DNA from 2 places in the Mesorhizobium sp. M0340 genome. Region 1 is predicted to be linked to the other one. Evidence: riboswitches for the same ligand, from Rfam matches in the RefSeq annotation. Region 1 holds a riboswitch; the other holds the start of a gene.

Region 1 (7,031 bases):
ATCGTGGCGCTGGCGGTGCTGATGCCGATCGTCGCCGGCATGGGCGGCAACGCCGGCTCGCAGACCATGACCGTCACGGTGCGGGCGCTGGCGACCAGGGACCTCGACATCTACAATGCCGGCCGCATCATCCGCCGCGAGATCGGGGTGGGCTTCATCAACGGCATCATTTTCGCCATACTGATCGGCCTGGTGGCTGCTGCCTGGTTCCACGATCGCAATCTCGGCGGCATCATCGCGGCTGCGATGATCATCAACATGTTCGTGGCGGCTCTGGCGGGCATCCTTATCCCGCTGCTGCTCGACCGCTTCAAGATCGACCCGGCTGTGGCTTCGGCGGTTTTCGTCACCACGGTCACCGATGTCGTCGGTTTCTTTGCCTTTCTCGGGCTCGCCACATGGTGGTTCGGCGTGCGCTGAACGGCACCTCAATTGACTTTTACGTAAATGCCGTGCGAGGCTTTGGAAGGTGCCTTGTCCGCCGATTCTGGTTACGCGCCTGGGCGCCGGCTGCGCCGGCCAGTTGGAACTCGCGGCGTGGCCGGGGCATTGGAGTGACGATGCGGGAATATTATTCGATCACGGAACTGACCCGCGAATTCGACGTGTCGACGCGGACGTTGCGCTTCTACGAGGACGAAGGGCTGGTGCAGCCGGTACGGCGCGGCCGCACCCGGCTGTTCCGCCCGTCGGACCGGCATCTGATCCGCCAGATCATGCGGGGAAAGAGGCTCGGCTTCTCGATCAACGAGATCCGCGAAATCATCCAGATGTACAGGGAGCCGCCCGGCGAGGTCGGCCAACTCAAATTGATGATCAAGCGAATCGAGGAAAAGCGGGAGCATTTGCGCCAGAAACGCCGCGACCTCGAAGAGACCCTGGCCGAACTCGACCAGGCCGAGGAATCCTGCGTCGAGCGGCTGGTGGAACTCGGCGTCACCACATAGGCGCGGTGTCAGCCTCGGCTCAAACCCAGCGCCGCACCCTTTTGGCGTAGTCCCGGTACTTTTTGCCAAATTTGGCGGTCAGCACCTTCTCCTCGCTCTCGATCGTCAGCTTCTGCGTCAGGAACGCCGCGATGACCGCCAGCGGCAGGAACCAGGCGATCCCCGTGACAAAGGCGAGGCTGACCAGCAGCAATGTGTTGGCGAGGTAGATCGGGTTGCGGCTGACGGCGAAGGGTCCGGTGGTGACCAGATGGTCAGGCACGCCGTTCGGGTTGAGCGTCGTCTTGGCGCGGATCATGGTGCGGATTGCCGTGAACCAGAGCGCCGCAACCGCCACCAACCCCACAAGGCCGGCGGCGAACAGGATGTCGCCGAGAAGATCGCCGATCCACGGCAGCGGATAGAACAGCCCTAGCGCGACGCTGACGATGATGGCGGCGATATAGATCAGCGGCGGCCATGGGATGTGCCCCAGCTTCGGCTGCCCAGGATTTTGCTGCACGGGTTTCGGGTGACTGTCGCTCATTATTGTCCTCCCTCGATTAGCGCGTTCCCGGTTCCGCCGCCTCGGTTTGGGCGGTGCAGGTGCCGGCGAGCTCGCCAATATGCGCCTTCCACTCCAGGGACTGGTCGTTGCTGTAGAGCCGGTCAAGCGAGGCTTCGCCCTGGAGAGTGTCCAGCATGCAGGCACAATAGCTGGAGCAGAACTCGGTGTCGCGTGCCTGCTCGCAGGATATCTGGCAGGACTTCAGAAAACTCACCTCCCTGGTTTCGGCCTGCGCCGGCATGAATTGCGAAAACAGCCAGACCGAGCCGATCAGCACCGGCTGATGGATCAAATAGAAGGCAAGGCTGTGCCGGCCGATGAAGACCAGCGGGTTTGCCCAGCGGCCGGGCGCCAAGGCCGACAGCCGCGTCAGTGCGCCAGAGGTGGCGGCGCGCTTGGTAACCGCGATGCCGGCAAGCACGGCGCCGAACCAGGGCAGCAGCGGAACGTAGTCATTGGAGCGCGGGTTGGTCGCCGACAGGCCGACCCACCACAAAGCCGGATGATCGAAAAGCTCGGATCGCAAGTAGAAAGGCGCGGCGATAACGAGGGCCGCCACGGCAAGCGTCAGCAGCGCCGGCAGCCGCAGGAACGCCAGGCCGAGCAAGCTGGCGAGCGCGATCTCGTGCAATATGCCGAAGAAGATGAAGCCGTCGGGCGTGGCGATGCGGGTGACCAGCGATATTGAGAGCGCTGCCCCGGCAACCATGGCGAAGCGCTTCCAGAAGCCGGTCCAGCGGATTTTTTTGCCATGGGCGAGATAGAGGCTGATGCCGACCAGGAACAGGAAGCTCGAGGCGATGCAGCGCGCGTAGATTTTCCACCAGCCGAAGGCGGTGAGGCCGGGATCGGTGTAGCCGAAGAATTCGAGGTCCCAGGTGAAATGATAGCTCGCCATGGCAAGCAATGCGATGCCGCGTGCAATGTCGATAGCGGCGATGCGCTTCGACTTCGGTTGATCCTGAACGGCTGCGCTCGGCGTGTCGATGCTCATTGGTCTCGCTGTCTTGGTTCCAGCCCCGGCAAGACGACTATCACGGTTGCCACCGTCAAAAGAAGCAGGGCCTTGCGTCGCGTTGGTGACGGTCGGCATCAGGGCTGCTTTAGGCCAGAGCCGGAAAGCCTTTGGCCGGCTTCGCTTTTTGCCGTGAAGGCGTCGGTTTCCTGTTACCCGGCCAGGAATCGCCGCGGCAGATTTGTGCTCCAACCCTGCTTCGGGCGATTCGGCTTCGGGGAACACAATGGCTACCCATGTGCGCCATCCGATCTGGCTTGCGGCCTTGCGGCCGGCGGATGCCCGCACCTTCGCCTCGCTCTATGCGGTCGAATCCTTCGCGCGCGCCACCGTGTCCAGCGTCATCCCGATCCAGGCCTATGAGATACTGCACAACGAGCAGATCGTTTCGATCCTCTACACGATCGTGGCGATGCTCGGCCTGTCGGCGACGCTGTTCATGCCGATGCTGATCGCCCGCTTTGCCCGGCGCTGGGTCTATACCGCCGGCGCCTGCCTGCTGGCCGTCGGCTCGCTGTTCTTCGTCACCCATACGGCCAGGTGGTGGGCATGCTCTGCCGCGTCGTCGGCGCCGGGGCGCTGGCGATCACGCTCAACCTCTACATCATGGACCATATCCGCAAGACCGATTTCATGCAGGCCGAGTCGCTGCGCATGGCGTGGTCGATGCTTGCCTGGACCGCCGGGCCGACCCTCGGAATTTACCTCTACACGCGTTTCGGCATCTATGCCGCGCATGGCGCGGTGGCCGTCTTCGCCATGGCTTTGCTGGCGCTGTTCTGGACTTACCGGCTTGGCGATAACCCGTCGATCCGCCCCGGCAAGACGCGGCCGGTCAATCCGCTGGCCAATATCGGCCGCTTCGTCGCGCAGCCAAGGCTGAGGCTGGCCTGGCTGATCGCCTTCGGCCGCTCCTGCTTCTGGACGACGTTCTTCGTCTACGGGCCGCTGTTCATGGTGATCACCGGCGAGGGCAAGCTCGCCGGCGGCCTCTTGGTTTCGGCCGGCAATGCGCTTTTGTTCATGGCAATCTTCTGGGGCAGGGCAGGAAAGCGTTTCGGCGGCCGGCGCACCATGACGTTCGCCTATTTCGCGATGTCGGCAACGCTGCTGGCGGCCGGCGCCGTCGGCGAGGCCGCGCCGCTCATCACCGGCGCCTTGCTGCTTTGCGGTGCTTTCTTCACCATCGCGCTGGATGCGCTGGGCTCGACCGCCTTCATGCGCTCGGTGCGCTCGTATGAGCGGGCACAGATGGCGGCGGTCTACCGCACCTATCTCGACTTTTCCGAGCTGACGCCGCCTCTGGTCTATTCCGTGGTGCTGGCGTTCTTCGGCCTGGGCGCGGTTTTCGCGACACTCGGCCTGCTGGCGGCGATCTGCGGCTTCGGCACCTGGCGCTATCTGCCCAAATCGCTTTGATGTTCGAGCGCCACATGGCGCTCGCGCACCCCAATTGTGGAAGCGGTGCAGTGCCGCATCGAACGCAGGCCGTTCTGTTCGACCGCGCAGATCGCGACGTCTGCGGCGCCAGTTCTCCGGTTTGGCGAGGCGGCGCATTCGCCACACGATCCGGCGGAATTTGGTTTGCCGGGCGCGGCGATTCTGCCTATAGTCGCTGATGTCGTCGGTTCCGTTTGGAACCAAGAGGGAATGCGGTGCGGGCGAAATTGTTTGCCCAATGCCGTGGCTGCCCCCGCAACTGTGTGCGGTAGTCCTCTCCATATGCCACTGAAGGTTCGCCTTCGGGAAGGTGGGGAAGGGTGCTGATCCGCGAGCCAGGAGACCTGCCGGCGACAGGAAACTGACTTCTATGCCCTCGGGTGGAGGGCGAAAGGACAAGACATGAATACCGCTTCCGTTTCGCTCGGCGCTTCCGCCTCCTCGCAGTCGCGTCTCATGCAGCTGGCGCTTGCTGCATTCCTCGGCATTTTCGTCATGGGCTTTGTCGGCTTTTCGCATATCGATGCGGTCCACAATGCCGCGCACGACTATCGCCACTCGATGGGCTTTCCCTGCCACTGACAAGGGGCTGACATCATGACACTGTTTCGCAACGTCGTGTTCATCGCGGCGATCGCAGGGCTTGTGGCCGGCGTCGTTCTCGCCTGCATGCAGGCCTACGCCACCGTGCCGCTCATCCTGAAAGCGGAAGTCTACGAACAGGCCGGCGGCGGCCATGACCATGCCGCGGCACCTGCGGCACCGGCCGAAAACGCAGCGGGCACGATGGCTATGAGCAGCGCCGCGCCGGCACCGGCTGAAGCAATGGCTCCGGCTGAAGACGAAGGCTGGGCGCCGGCCGACGGCTTCGAGCGCTTTGGCTTCAGCGTCGTTGCCAATATCGTCACCGGCATTGGCTTCGCACTGGTCCTGGTCGCGGTTTCGGAGTTCGCCGGCGGCATCGGCAATTGGCGCCAGGGCCTGTTCTGGGGGCTGGCCGGCTTTGCCGTGTTCACGCTGGCGCCCGGCCTCGGCCTGCCGCCGGAACTGCCGGCGATGCCGGCGGCCGACCTTGTCCAACGCCAGATCTGGTGGTGGGCAACAGTGGTGGCGACAGCGGCCGGTCTCGGCCTTATCGCCTTCCGCAGATCGCTGCCGCTGGCGATCCTTGCCGTGGCGTTGATCGTTGCGCCGCATATTGTCGGCGCGCCGCAGCCCGACAGTTTCGAGACGGCGATCCCGGAAGGCCTGCATCATCAGTTCGTGGTGGCGGTGACGCTGACCAATCTGGTGTTCTGGCTGGTGCTCGGTATGGTCGTCGGGCTGGTGCGCGGACGCTTCACCGGCGCGGCAACCAGCCTGCGCGACAGCTTTGCCTGACCGCGCTGCCGGGGCGCTGACCCTGGTCATCGGCGGTGCGCGCTCCGGCAAGAGCGCGCATGCCGAGAGGCTGGTGAGCGCCTGTCCGGCGCCGTGGAGCTATATCGCCACAGCGCAAGCCTATGACGAGGAGATGCGTCAGCGCATCGCGCTGCACCGCTCGCGGCGAGGCGATGGCTGGACGACCATCGAGGCGCCGCTCGACCTTACCGGCGCGATCGAGGCACTGCCCGACGGCCAGCCGGTGCTGATCGACTGCCTGACGCTGTGGCTGACCAACCATATGCTGGCCGACCATGATGTCGAGGCCGAATGCCGAAGGCTGGCCGATGTGCTGTCGCGGCCGCGCGGCCCGTGGTTCGTGGTGTCCAACGAGGTCGGCCAGGGCATCGTGCCGGACAATGCGCTGGCAAGACGGTTTCGCGATGCCGCCGGCCGGCTGAACCAGGACGTCGCGGCGGTCGCCGGCACCGTGCTTTTGATGGTGGCGGGGCTGCCGCTCAAGGTGAAATGACATGGCTGATACTATCGATCCCAAGACCATTGAACAGGGGGACGAGGAACGCCACCGCGCCAAGATGGCCAAGCGCAAGGCGGTGCAGGACGCCGAGGTTGCAGCCAAGACGGTCGAGAAGGGGCTGTTGATCGTCAACACCGGGCCGGGCAAGGGCAAGACCACGGCCGCCTTCGGTCTGGCGCTCAGGATGCTCGGCTACGGCAAGCGTGTCGGCGTCGTCCAGTTCATCAAGGGCAAATGGCACACCGGCGAGAAGGACGCCTTTGCCGCCTTCGGCGACCGTGTCCTCTGGCACGCCATGGGCGAGGGCTTTACGTGGGAGACGCAGGACCTGAAACGCGACATCGCGGCGGCCGAGGCCGCCTGGGCGAAGGCGCTCGAGCTGATGGCCGAGCCGTCGATCAGCCTGGTGGTGCTCGACGAGTTGAACATCGCGCTGCGTTACGACTATCTCGACCTCGAAAAGGTGGTCGCGGCGCTGAAGTCACGCCGCGAAGGCCTGCATATCATCGTCACCGGCCGCAACGCCAAGCCGGCACTGGTCGAGGCGGCCGACCTGGTCACCGAGATGGCCGTGACCAAGCACCACTTCTCCGCCGGCGTGAAGGCGCAGCAGGGGATTGAGTTCTGAGGGGTGTTGCTGGTTTGTCAAGGTCAGCGCTGCCCCTCATCGCCTGCCGGCGACTTCTCCCCGTGAAGGACGGGGAGAAGGAGCTAGCCGCAACGCTGGCGATCTCCCTCTCCCTGTCTTTTCACGGGGAGGTAAGGCTGAGGGGCAGCGCCGACCTGAACCGATTATTTGAGGCGTTGCCCTATTTTGTTCTTGCTTTGTGCCGGCAGCTATGCTACTAATTCCGCTATGGTGCTAATTGGCTCCAACGACCCGCCGCTTGGCGGGTTTTTTGTTTGCGCTCGATCTCGAGCGCAGGTCACGCCAAGATAACAACCACTGCGACCACCCCGAACAGCGCAATCAGCAGCAAGTCGGCGACCTGGTAGAGTTTCAGCGCCCGTCGGACGTCGGTGCTCTCGACATCGTCGCGGCGGCCGCCCTCGCCCATCAACGCGTCTTCGACCATCACGCCGTCGTAGGAACGGGGGCCGGCGAGCGCCAGGCCGAGCGCGCCGGCCATCGCTGCCTCCGGCCAGCCGGCATTGGGCGAGCGGTGTTTTTTCGCATCGCGC
Region 2 (7,031 bases), on a different contig from region 1:
GAAATGCTCCACTCGCGGTTCGTGCAAAGGTTCAGCATCAAGGACCACTATAGTAGAGTCAACAAGCTGACGATTTAACGGCTCGACTTCCTTTGTTGTCTCGGCCATCGCCGCGGCGATGTCGAAATTGCCCCAGATGGAACGTGCGGATTTTTGATAATTGCGCTTTTGTTTGACTTCCACGGTGAATGGTCGCGTCTGCCGCCTCATAGTTCCTTCCTGAATAGGAGAATGAAGTCGCCGCTCGAATTTTTGGCGCTTCCTGCTTAGCGCGGAGCATTATCGTATAGCCGCTCAACGGGCAAGTGATGCCGGTCTTCGATGGCTGACCCATCTGGGGGATTTGAGCGGCTTCGCGCGTCCTGCGCATGCCTGTAAGGCCGCCAAGTTTTCTGGGTTAGCAGGCGCGCACTGTGGCAGCTTGGCTTGTACGGCGAGGCCATGGTTGAGTGAGGCGAAATAAATCCAGCCCCGCGGTCAATCCCGAGGCTTCCCACAATGGCGAAGAGAACATCTTCACTCGTTCCTTTTGAGCACAAGACCTTCCGTTCGCTATGGTCGGCTGCACTCATTTCGAACCTTGGCACCCTAGTGGAAGGTGCGGCGGCAGCTTGGCTGATGACGAGCATCGCAGCAGTAATTTTTGATCGCCCATTCGTGCTGTGTACCAGCCCTGTGTCTTGCGCAAGTGGTCACGAACGGCTGCCGGAGCCTCGAAGACGCCCTAAAAACACATGCTGCGATTTTTGAACACGCTTGATGTGTTAGATTAATTCATCCACAATGCGTGTGTTGAACACGCGAGGTGAGTTATGAACATGAAAGAGCTTAGGGTTCGACTGGGCATGACTCAAAAAGATTTGGCAGAGCAGATGGCAACGACGCAACAGACTGTGGCCCGTTGGGAAACAGGCAAAACGCAGTTGAACGTCGAGCAGATCAAGGACCTTTGTCTCACGTTGAAATGCACGGTCGAGGAGCTGCTGGGCTGGAAGATTGATGTCGAGGAGTGGCGCACGAGCCCGTTTGCAATTGCCGATGCCGAAACGCGATACGGCACGCTCAGAATCAAGACGACTGTTGGCAGCCGCCAATATCCTATCGATGAAAAGGCGCGTGAATCGATTTTACGTCAGTTGAAGGAACTTCATAATCTGCGTAGAAATAACACAAGCAGGCCATGGCTGTATTGTTGGAGCCTTGACAACAAAATACTCTTGATAAATCCGCAATATGTCCGCACCATTGAGCTTATCGGTGACGATGTAGAGGAGATGCCAGAGTATTATCATCCAGAAATCTATCGGGCTTTGGATGACTGGGATAAGGGTGAGGTTTCAGGAAAGCTGAAGAAAGAATGCGATGCCATCATCGCAGAGATGGGTGATCAGGAAGCCGTGCGCATGGCCTCCTATGTTCGCGTCACATATGACGACGCAGAAGATGAGTGGAACTTCTTGGATGAAGAAACCGCTACGACTTTCTTCGGATTGGAAGCTGCGACCTTTGACGTTCCCCAGTGTAGTTTCGCCGAAGTGGAGGAAGAAGGTTACTACCGAGCGCGATACGCCAACCTTGATCGCGTCGCGGTGATGGAGGTTCCAAGCGACCGTTATCACAGATTGACCGCGCCCGAGGAAGCTTAGAACCATCCACGAAGGGCGCATGTTACATCTCGACCTTGCGTGGTGCGTTTTAAGTACGAGATGACGTTAAGCGTAGGTAGTGGCAGGTAAGAGTGCTCGACCAGAAGCTCAACTGCCTCCTCAATATCGCTGCCGATGTGCCGCAGGACACGTCCACGGGAGCGTGGATAAGCGTGAAGTTCCTGCACTCCACGGTCCGCTCTCCCATCGCCGGTGTGTGCCCGACGCCATCTTGTGGACGAGCTTGGCCGCCTGCACCCGGTTGTATTCCGGCTTGCGGTCCGCCTGGGCGGTCCGCCGCGATGGCTATCTCCATGTCAATCGGCGCCGAACTTTGACTGCCCGCTGCTTTTGATGAATTTGGCGAGGTCCCGCGCATAATCACTCTTGGTCTTCTCCTTGAGGCCCTGTGTCGCGAACTTGTGGTCCAGCAGGGCAAACAGGTCCAAGTCCCCTTCCGCCTGTGGCGCTGGCTTGCCCTCACCGCCCGCGGCTTCCCAATTGGGGACCGCTTCTGCGCGCTGCACCGTGGCGATTGTCCGCCCAAGACGCATCACAAAATCGAACGCCAAACCGTGCGCGTGCACGACGATTTGCCGCTCAGGCCTCATTTGGACAGGACTTGAGCTGGCCCGGTGGTTTGAGCCGGGTTACCTTGAGCCGGTGGGCTGCGAACAAGCAGTTCGAGACATTGGCCTCGATCACTTCGCAACACGCCGCTGCGCCTGGCCTCGGTGTGCTCCTCCCGAAATCGTTGTGTCATATCACCGAGGGCATCACGGCCAACAGCTTCCACATGGGCAACAGCCTCGCCATTGAGCCGAATATGGTCGCGAGCAGATCACCAACGAAGCGGTCGGAACCTCGGAGCCGAAGTTCGACGCCGAGGTGGTTCGCATGATGCGCTAAGCAGCACCACGGCGCTTGCCGGTATGTTTGCTGCCGGCAGCCGACGAACTCCTATCCTCCTGGACAAGGGCGCCGTGCGTCATTGCTTTGATTTACCGGCCGCTCAAGGCTTCCACAGTTTTCGCTTTCGAGGCGACCTTTGGAACATGCCAACGGAAATTTAACATAACGACATAAACATTTCTTTATGCGGCGTTGACAAAGAAGGGAACTGCGGTAATTGTCTCCCGTGTCGTGGTTCTCCGTACGGCGCTGCCGCAGCGGAGCTAAGAGGGAAGCCGGTGCGATGCCGGCGCTGCCCCCGCAACTGTTAGCGGCGAGCCAACCCCACTCATGTCACTGAGGCGAATAGCCTTGGGAAGACGGGTAGAGGCTATGACCCCGCGAGCCAGGAGACCTGCCACGGCGAATTACGTCCACGGGCGGGGTGTCTCGATGGCCGCTGCAGCCTGGCGTTCGTGCCGGCCTGCTAGCGTCTTCCTTGTCACCGACGCCCCAACCATCGGGGTATGCATGACTGTCTCTCAGCAAATTCCTGTAGCAACGCTCGGCGTGCCCCGCTTCGGTCGTCGGCGAGAACTGAAATTCGCGCTTGAAAGCTACTGGTCCGGAAAATCGTCCGCTGCCGACCTTCTCACGACGGCGAAGGCGCTCCGTGCCGCTAGCTGGGAGGAGCAACGCGATCGCGGCGTGTCGAAAATCCCGTCGAACGACTTCTCGCTTTACGACCATGTGCTCGACACCGCAGCCATGGTCGGCGCCCTTCCGTCCCGTTACGGCTGGAATGGCGGCGAGGTCCCACTCGACATCTACTTCGCTATGGCGCGCGGCAACCAAGGTCAGACGGAGGATTGTGGGCACGGTGATCACCAGCATGCGGCTCATCGGCCTGGCGTAACCGCGATGGAAATGACCAAGTGGTTTGACACCAACTATCACTACATTGTGCCGGAACTAGACGATGATCAGACGTTCGCTCTTTCGTCGACGAAGCCGGTTGATTACTTCCTCGAGGCTAAAGCCCTCGGCATTCACACACGCCCAGTCATCCTTGGACTGGTCACCTTCCTCAAGCTGGCTAAATCGCCTGCCGAAGGCTTCGATCCCATCGCGCTCCTACCACGGCTTCTGCCCGTCTACGAGCAACTCCTGCGGAGCTTGAAGCTGTCGGGTGCCGATTGGGTGCAGATCGATGAGCCAGCGCTTGTCCTCGATCTGAACCCGAACGAACGAGCTGCGTTCGAATTCGCCTATGGCCAGCTGTCAAAAGCCGCGCCCGAGTTGAAGATCATGCTGGCTGCCTATTTCGGGCCGCTGGGAGACAATCTCGAAACCGCGGTTTCTCTGCCCCTGGCCGGGCTGCATATTGATCTCGTGCGCGCTCCCGAGCAGCTGGAAACGGTGGGTCGGCTCGCACCGAAGGATCTGGTGCTCTCGCTTGGCTTGATCGATGGCCGCAACGTCTGGCGTGCGAACCTGCCCGCCATTCTCGACCGCATCAAACCGATCGTCGCCGGCTGGCCCTTGGACCGCGTCGAGATCGCGCCTTCTTGCTCGATGCTGCATGTGCCGATCGACCTCCGCATGGAGACGGAACTCGACGCGGACATCAGGTCGTGGCTCGCCTTCGCGGCCCAGAAGACCGACGAGTTGGTGTTGCTTGCCCGGGCCCTGTCCCAAGGCAGGGATGCGGTGGCAGGCGCGTTGAAAGCGTCTGCCGAGGCTGCCGCCACTCGCGTGACATCCACGAAGATCCATGACCCGCTGGTTGAGGGGCGGATCGCCAGCATTGACGACAGCATGAAGCGACGAGAGAGCGCTTTTGCCGAGCGCTCCAGAGTCCAGGCCGGCACGCTCGGGCTGCCGCCGTTCCCGACGACGACCATCGGGTCCTTCCCACAGACGCCGCAGGTACGCAGGGCGCGGGCCGCTCATGCGAAGGGCCAGCTGAGCTATGTCGACTACGAGACCTTCCTGAAGAAGGAGATCGAGGCTGCAATTCGCTGGCAGGAAGAGATCGGGCTGGACGTGCTGGTGCACGGTGAGTTCGAACGAAACGACATGGTACAGCATTTCGGCGAGCAGCTGTCCGGCTTCGCCTTCACCCAGCATGCCTGGGTGCAGAGCTATGGGTCGCGTTACGTGCGCCCCCCCATCATCTTCGGCGACGTATCGAGACCCAATCCGATGACGCTGCGCTGGTGGCAGTTCGCCCAGTCGCTTACGGAAAACCCTGTGAAGGGAATGCTCACAGGCCCAGTGACCATTCTCAACTGGTCATTTGTTCGCGACGACGTACCCCGCTCCGAAGCATGCCGCCAGATCGCGCTCGCCATCCGCGACGAAGTGACGGATCTCGAATGGTCCGGCGCAAGGATGATCCAGATCGATGAGGCCGCGTTTCGCGAAGGATTGCCACTGCGCCAGTCTGATTGGAACGACTATCTCGACTGGGCTGTCGAATGCTTCCGGATCGCTTCAACGGGTGTAAAGGACGCGACTCAAATCCATACCCACATGTGCTATTCGGAGTTCAACGAGATCATCGACGCGATCGCTGAAATGGATGCGGATGTCATTTCGATTGAGACGTCGCGCTCGAAGATGGAACTGCTGGACGCCTTCACGAGCTCCAAATATCCGAATGAAATCGGGCCCGGAGTCTACGACATTCACTCACCACGGGTCCCGGAAGTCGGCGAGATTTCGGACCTAATCATGCTTGCCCGCGAGCGACTGTCCGACGGCCAACTGTGGGTAAACCCGGACTGTGGCCTCAAAACCCGCAAGTGGGAGGAGGTCCGCCCTGCCCTCATGAACATGGTTGCTGCAGCACGCGCGCTCCGGGAGAAAGTGTAGGCCGGAAGGTTTCCTGGTTGCTCACCATGTGGTGAGTTACCGGCTGCCGCATGTGGGCCGTGAATGTGCCAAAACGCGATCACATCCTTTGAAATAAGTCACTCGAGCGAGAAAGTGCCCTTTCCTTCGGCACGTGTACTAATCGCGCAGGAATAAAGGGAACCGTTTTCTCCCTGTGACGTGTCGAGTTCGAAGGGGATGTGATTGGCGTCGAGACCGCTCCGGCCATGGGTTATCAGCATGCCAAGTGCGCTGTTCTCGATCAGTTCGTAAAGGACTTCTCGGCTCGGTTCATCGAAATGCGCGGGTAAATACATGACAGTTCCTTTCACTGGCCGCCGGGTTCGCTGTTCACCGGCTGGTATCCGATGGCAAGCGTTCCAACGCGGCGGCGATCTGGCGCTTCGCTGCTGAGGGCAGAGGCAGGATGGGACGCGGGGGGTCGGCACGGCAAATGTCGAGCAATTCGGCAAGTGCATAGACGACGCGAAGGCTCGAGAACTCCTTGAAGAGGCTCCAGAGCGGCGCAAGCGTGGCATCGATCCGTCGCGCTTCGGCCGCATCGCCCTGTTGCGCCGCCGTGACGATCTTCACGCAGACCTCGGGCAGGATGCCGGCGAGGACGCTGTACCATGTGTCGGCGCCGGCGATTATGGCCTCTGCAGCGTTCCAGTCGCCGCTGTAGCCGATCGAGAACCCTTCCGGCACAGTGCGCCTCTGGTCGGCCAGATGGCTCTTGATCGCATCGCCCTTGTCTGTCGGATTCTTGATAGCGACAATCCCACGCACCTTTGCCAGGCGGCTGACGAGTGCTGGGGTGAAATGGAAATGCGTCGTTCCTGGATTGTCGTAGACGACGATCGGCAGGCCGCTCTCGCACGCCACCGTCGAGAAATGTTCGAACACCTCGTCCTCAGTGAGCGGGGTGTAGGAGGCGGCCGCAAGCAGCCCCGCGGCAACTCCAAGGGCCTTGGCGTCCTGCGCGAACCTCACTGCTTCATCGGTGCGCAACGCGCCCACACCCACCACGACCGGCGTTCGCCCGGCGATTTCGTCCAAGGTCTCGGCGAGCGTCCGTCGCCGTTCCTCGCGCGACAGATACATGTAGGTGCCGGTGCTGCCGAGAAGACCGATGGAGTCGACCTGAGCGGCGCAAAGCCTGGCAATCAGCCTGCGCAGAGCAACGGTATCGACGCGGCCGTCACGATCGGCGGGCGTGATGGGAAACGCGGAAAGGCCGCTCAGGAATGCCATGGCAAGGCTCCGGGTTTGTACGCGAGCGCGGGACTGGCCGGACCACAGGTCATCACAAGGCGTCCAGAGCCCGCCGCAGGTCGGCGATCAGGTCCTCGGCGTCTTCAAGACCCACCGAGAGACGCATGAGGTCCTCGCCGACTCCATCGGCCAGATGCGCATCCTTGCGGATCGGCTGACGAGCACGGGTCAGGCTTGCCGGATGATAGATGAGGCTGTCGGCATCGCCGAGGCTGACAGCCCGGGTGATCAAGTTGAGCCGGTCCATCATCCGGCGCGCGCCCTCGAACCCAGCGTGGAGGCCAAAGGCCAACATGCCCGAGCCTTGGGACATCTGCTTTCGCGCCGTCACCTGATCAGGGT

What was found. Region 1 has a riboswitch for cobalamin ahead of NKI79_RS02430 (CbtB domain-containing protein). Riboswitches for the same ligand answer to the same signal wherever they lie in the genome.
Region 2: another riboswitch for cobalamin. It lies ahead of metE (5-methyltetrahydropteroyltriglutamate--homocysteine S-methyltransferase); the one in region 1 lies ahead of NKI79_RS02430 (CbtB domain-containing protein).

What each region holds. Positions count from the first base shown of each region.
Region 1 covers NZ_JAMYRR010000001.1:473,203-480,233, forward strand. Annotated here, with positions in the region: gene mgtE (magnesium transporter) at 1-420, shown strand, start outside; gene NKI79_RS02410 (MerR family transcriptional regulator) at 561-947, shown strand; gene NKI79_RS02415 (methyltransferase family protein) at 967-1,473, opposite strand; gene NKI79_RS02420 (heparan-alpha-glucosaminide N-acetyltransferase) at 1,490-2,488, opposite strand; partial or broken gene NKI79_RS02425 (MFS transporter) at 2,736-3,928, shown strand; cobalamin riboswitch at 4,118-4,315, shown strand; gene NKI79_RS02430 (CbtB domain-containing protein) at 4,352-4,531, shown strand; gene NKI79_RS02435 (CbtA family protein) at 4,547-5,329, shown strand; gene cobU (bifunctional adenosylcobinamide kinase/adenosylcobinamide-phosphate guanylyltransferase) at 5,322-5,843, shown strand; gene cobO (cob(I)yrinic acid a,c-diamide adenosyltransferase) at 5,845-6,477, shown strand; gene cbiB (adenosylcobinamide-phosphate synthase CbiB) at 6,776-7,031, opposite strand, start outside.
Region 2 covers NZ_JAMYRR010000021.1:37,525-44,555, forward strand. Annotated here, with positions in the region: gene NKI79_RS25170 (transposase) at 1-210, opposite strand, end outside; gene NKI79_RS25175 (MFS transporter) at 499-750, shown strand; gene NKI79_RS25180 (helix-turn-helix transcriptional regulator) at 813-1,646, shown strand; gene NKI79_RS25185 (hypothetical protein) at 1,964-2,218, opposite strand; cobalamin riboswitch at 2,774-2,974, shown strand; gene metE (5-methyltetrahydropteroyltriglutamate--homocysteine S-methyltransferase) at 3,069-5,414, shown strand; gene NKI79_RS25195 (FMN-binding negative transcriptional regulator) at 5,513-5,731, opposite strand; gene NKI79_RS25200 (dihydrodipicolinate synthase family protein) at 5,766-6,668, opposite strand; gene NKI79_RS25205 (trans-sulfuration enzyme family protein) at 6,721-7,031, opposite strand, start outside.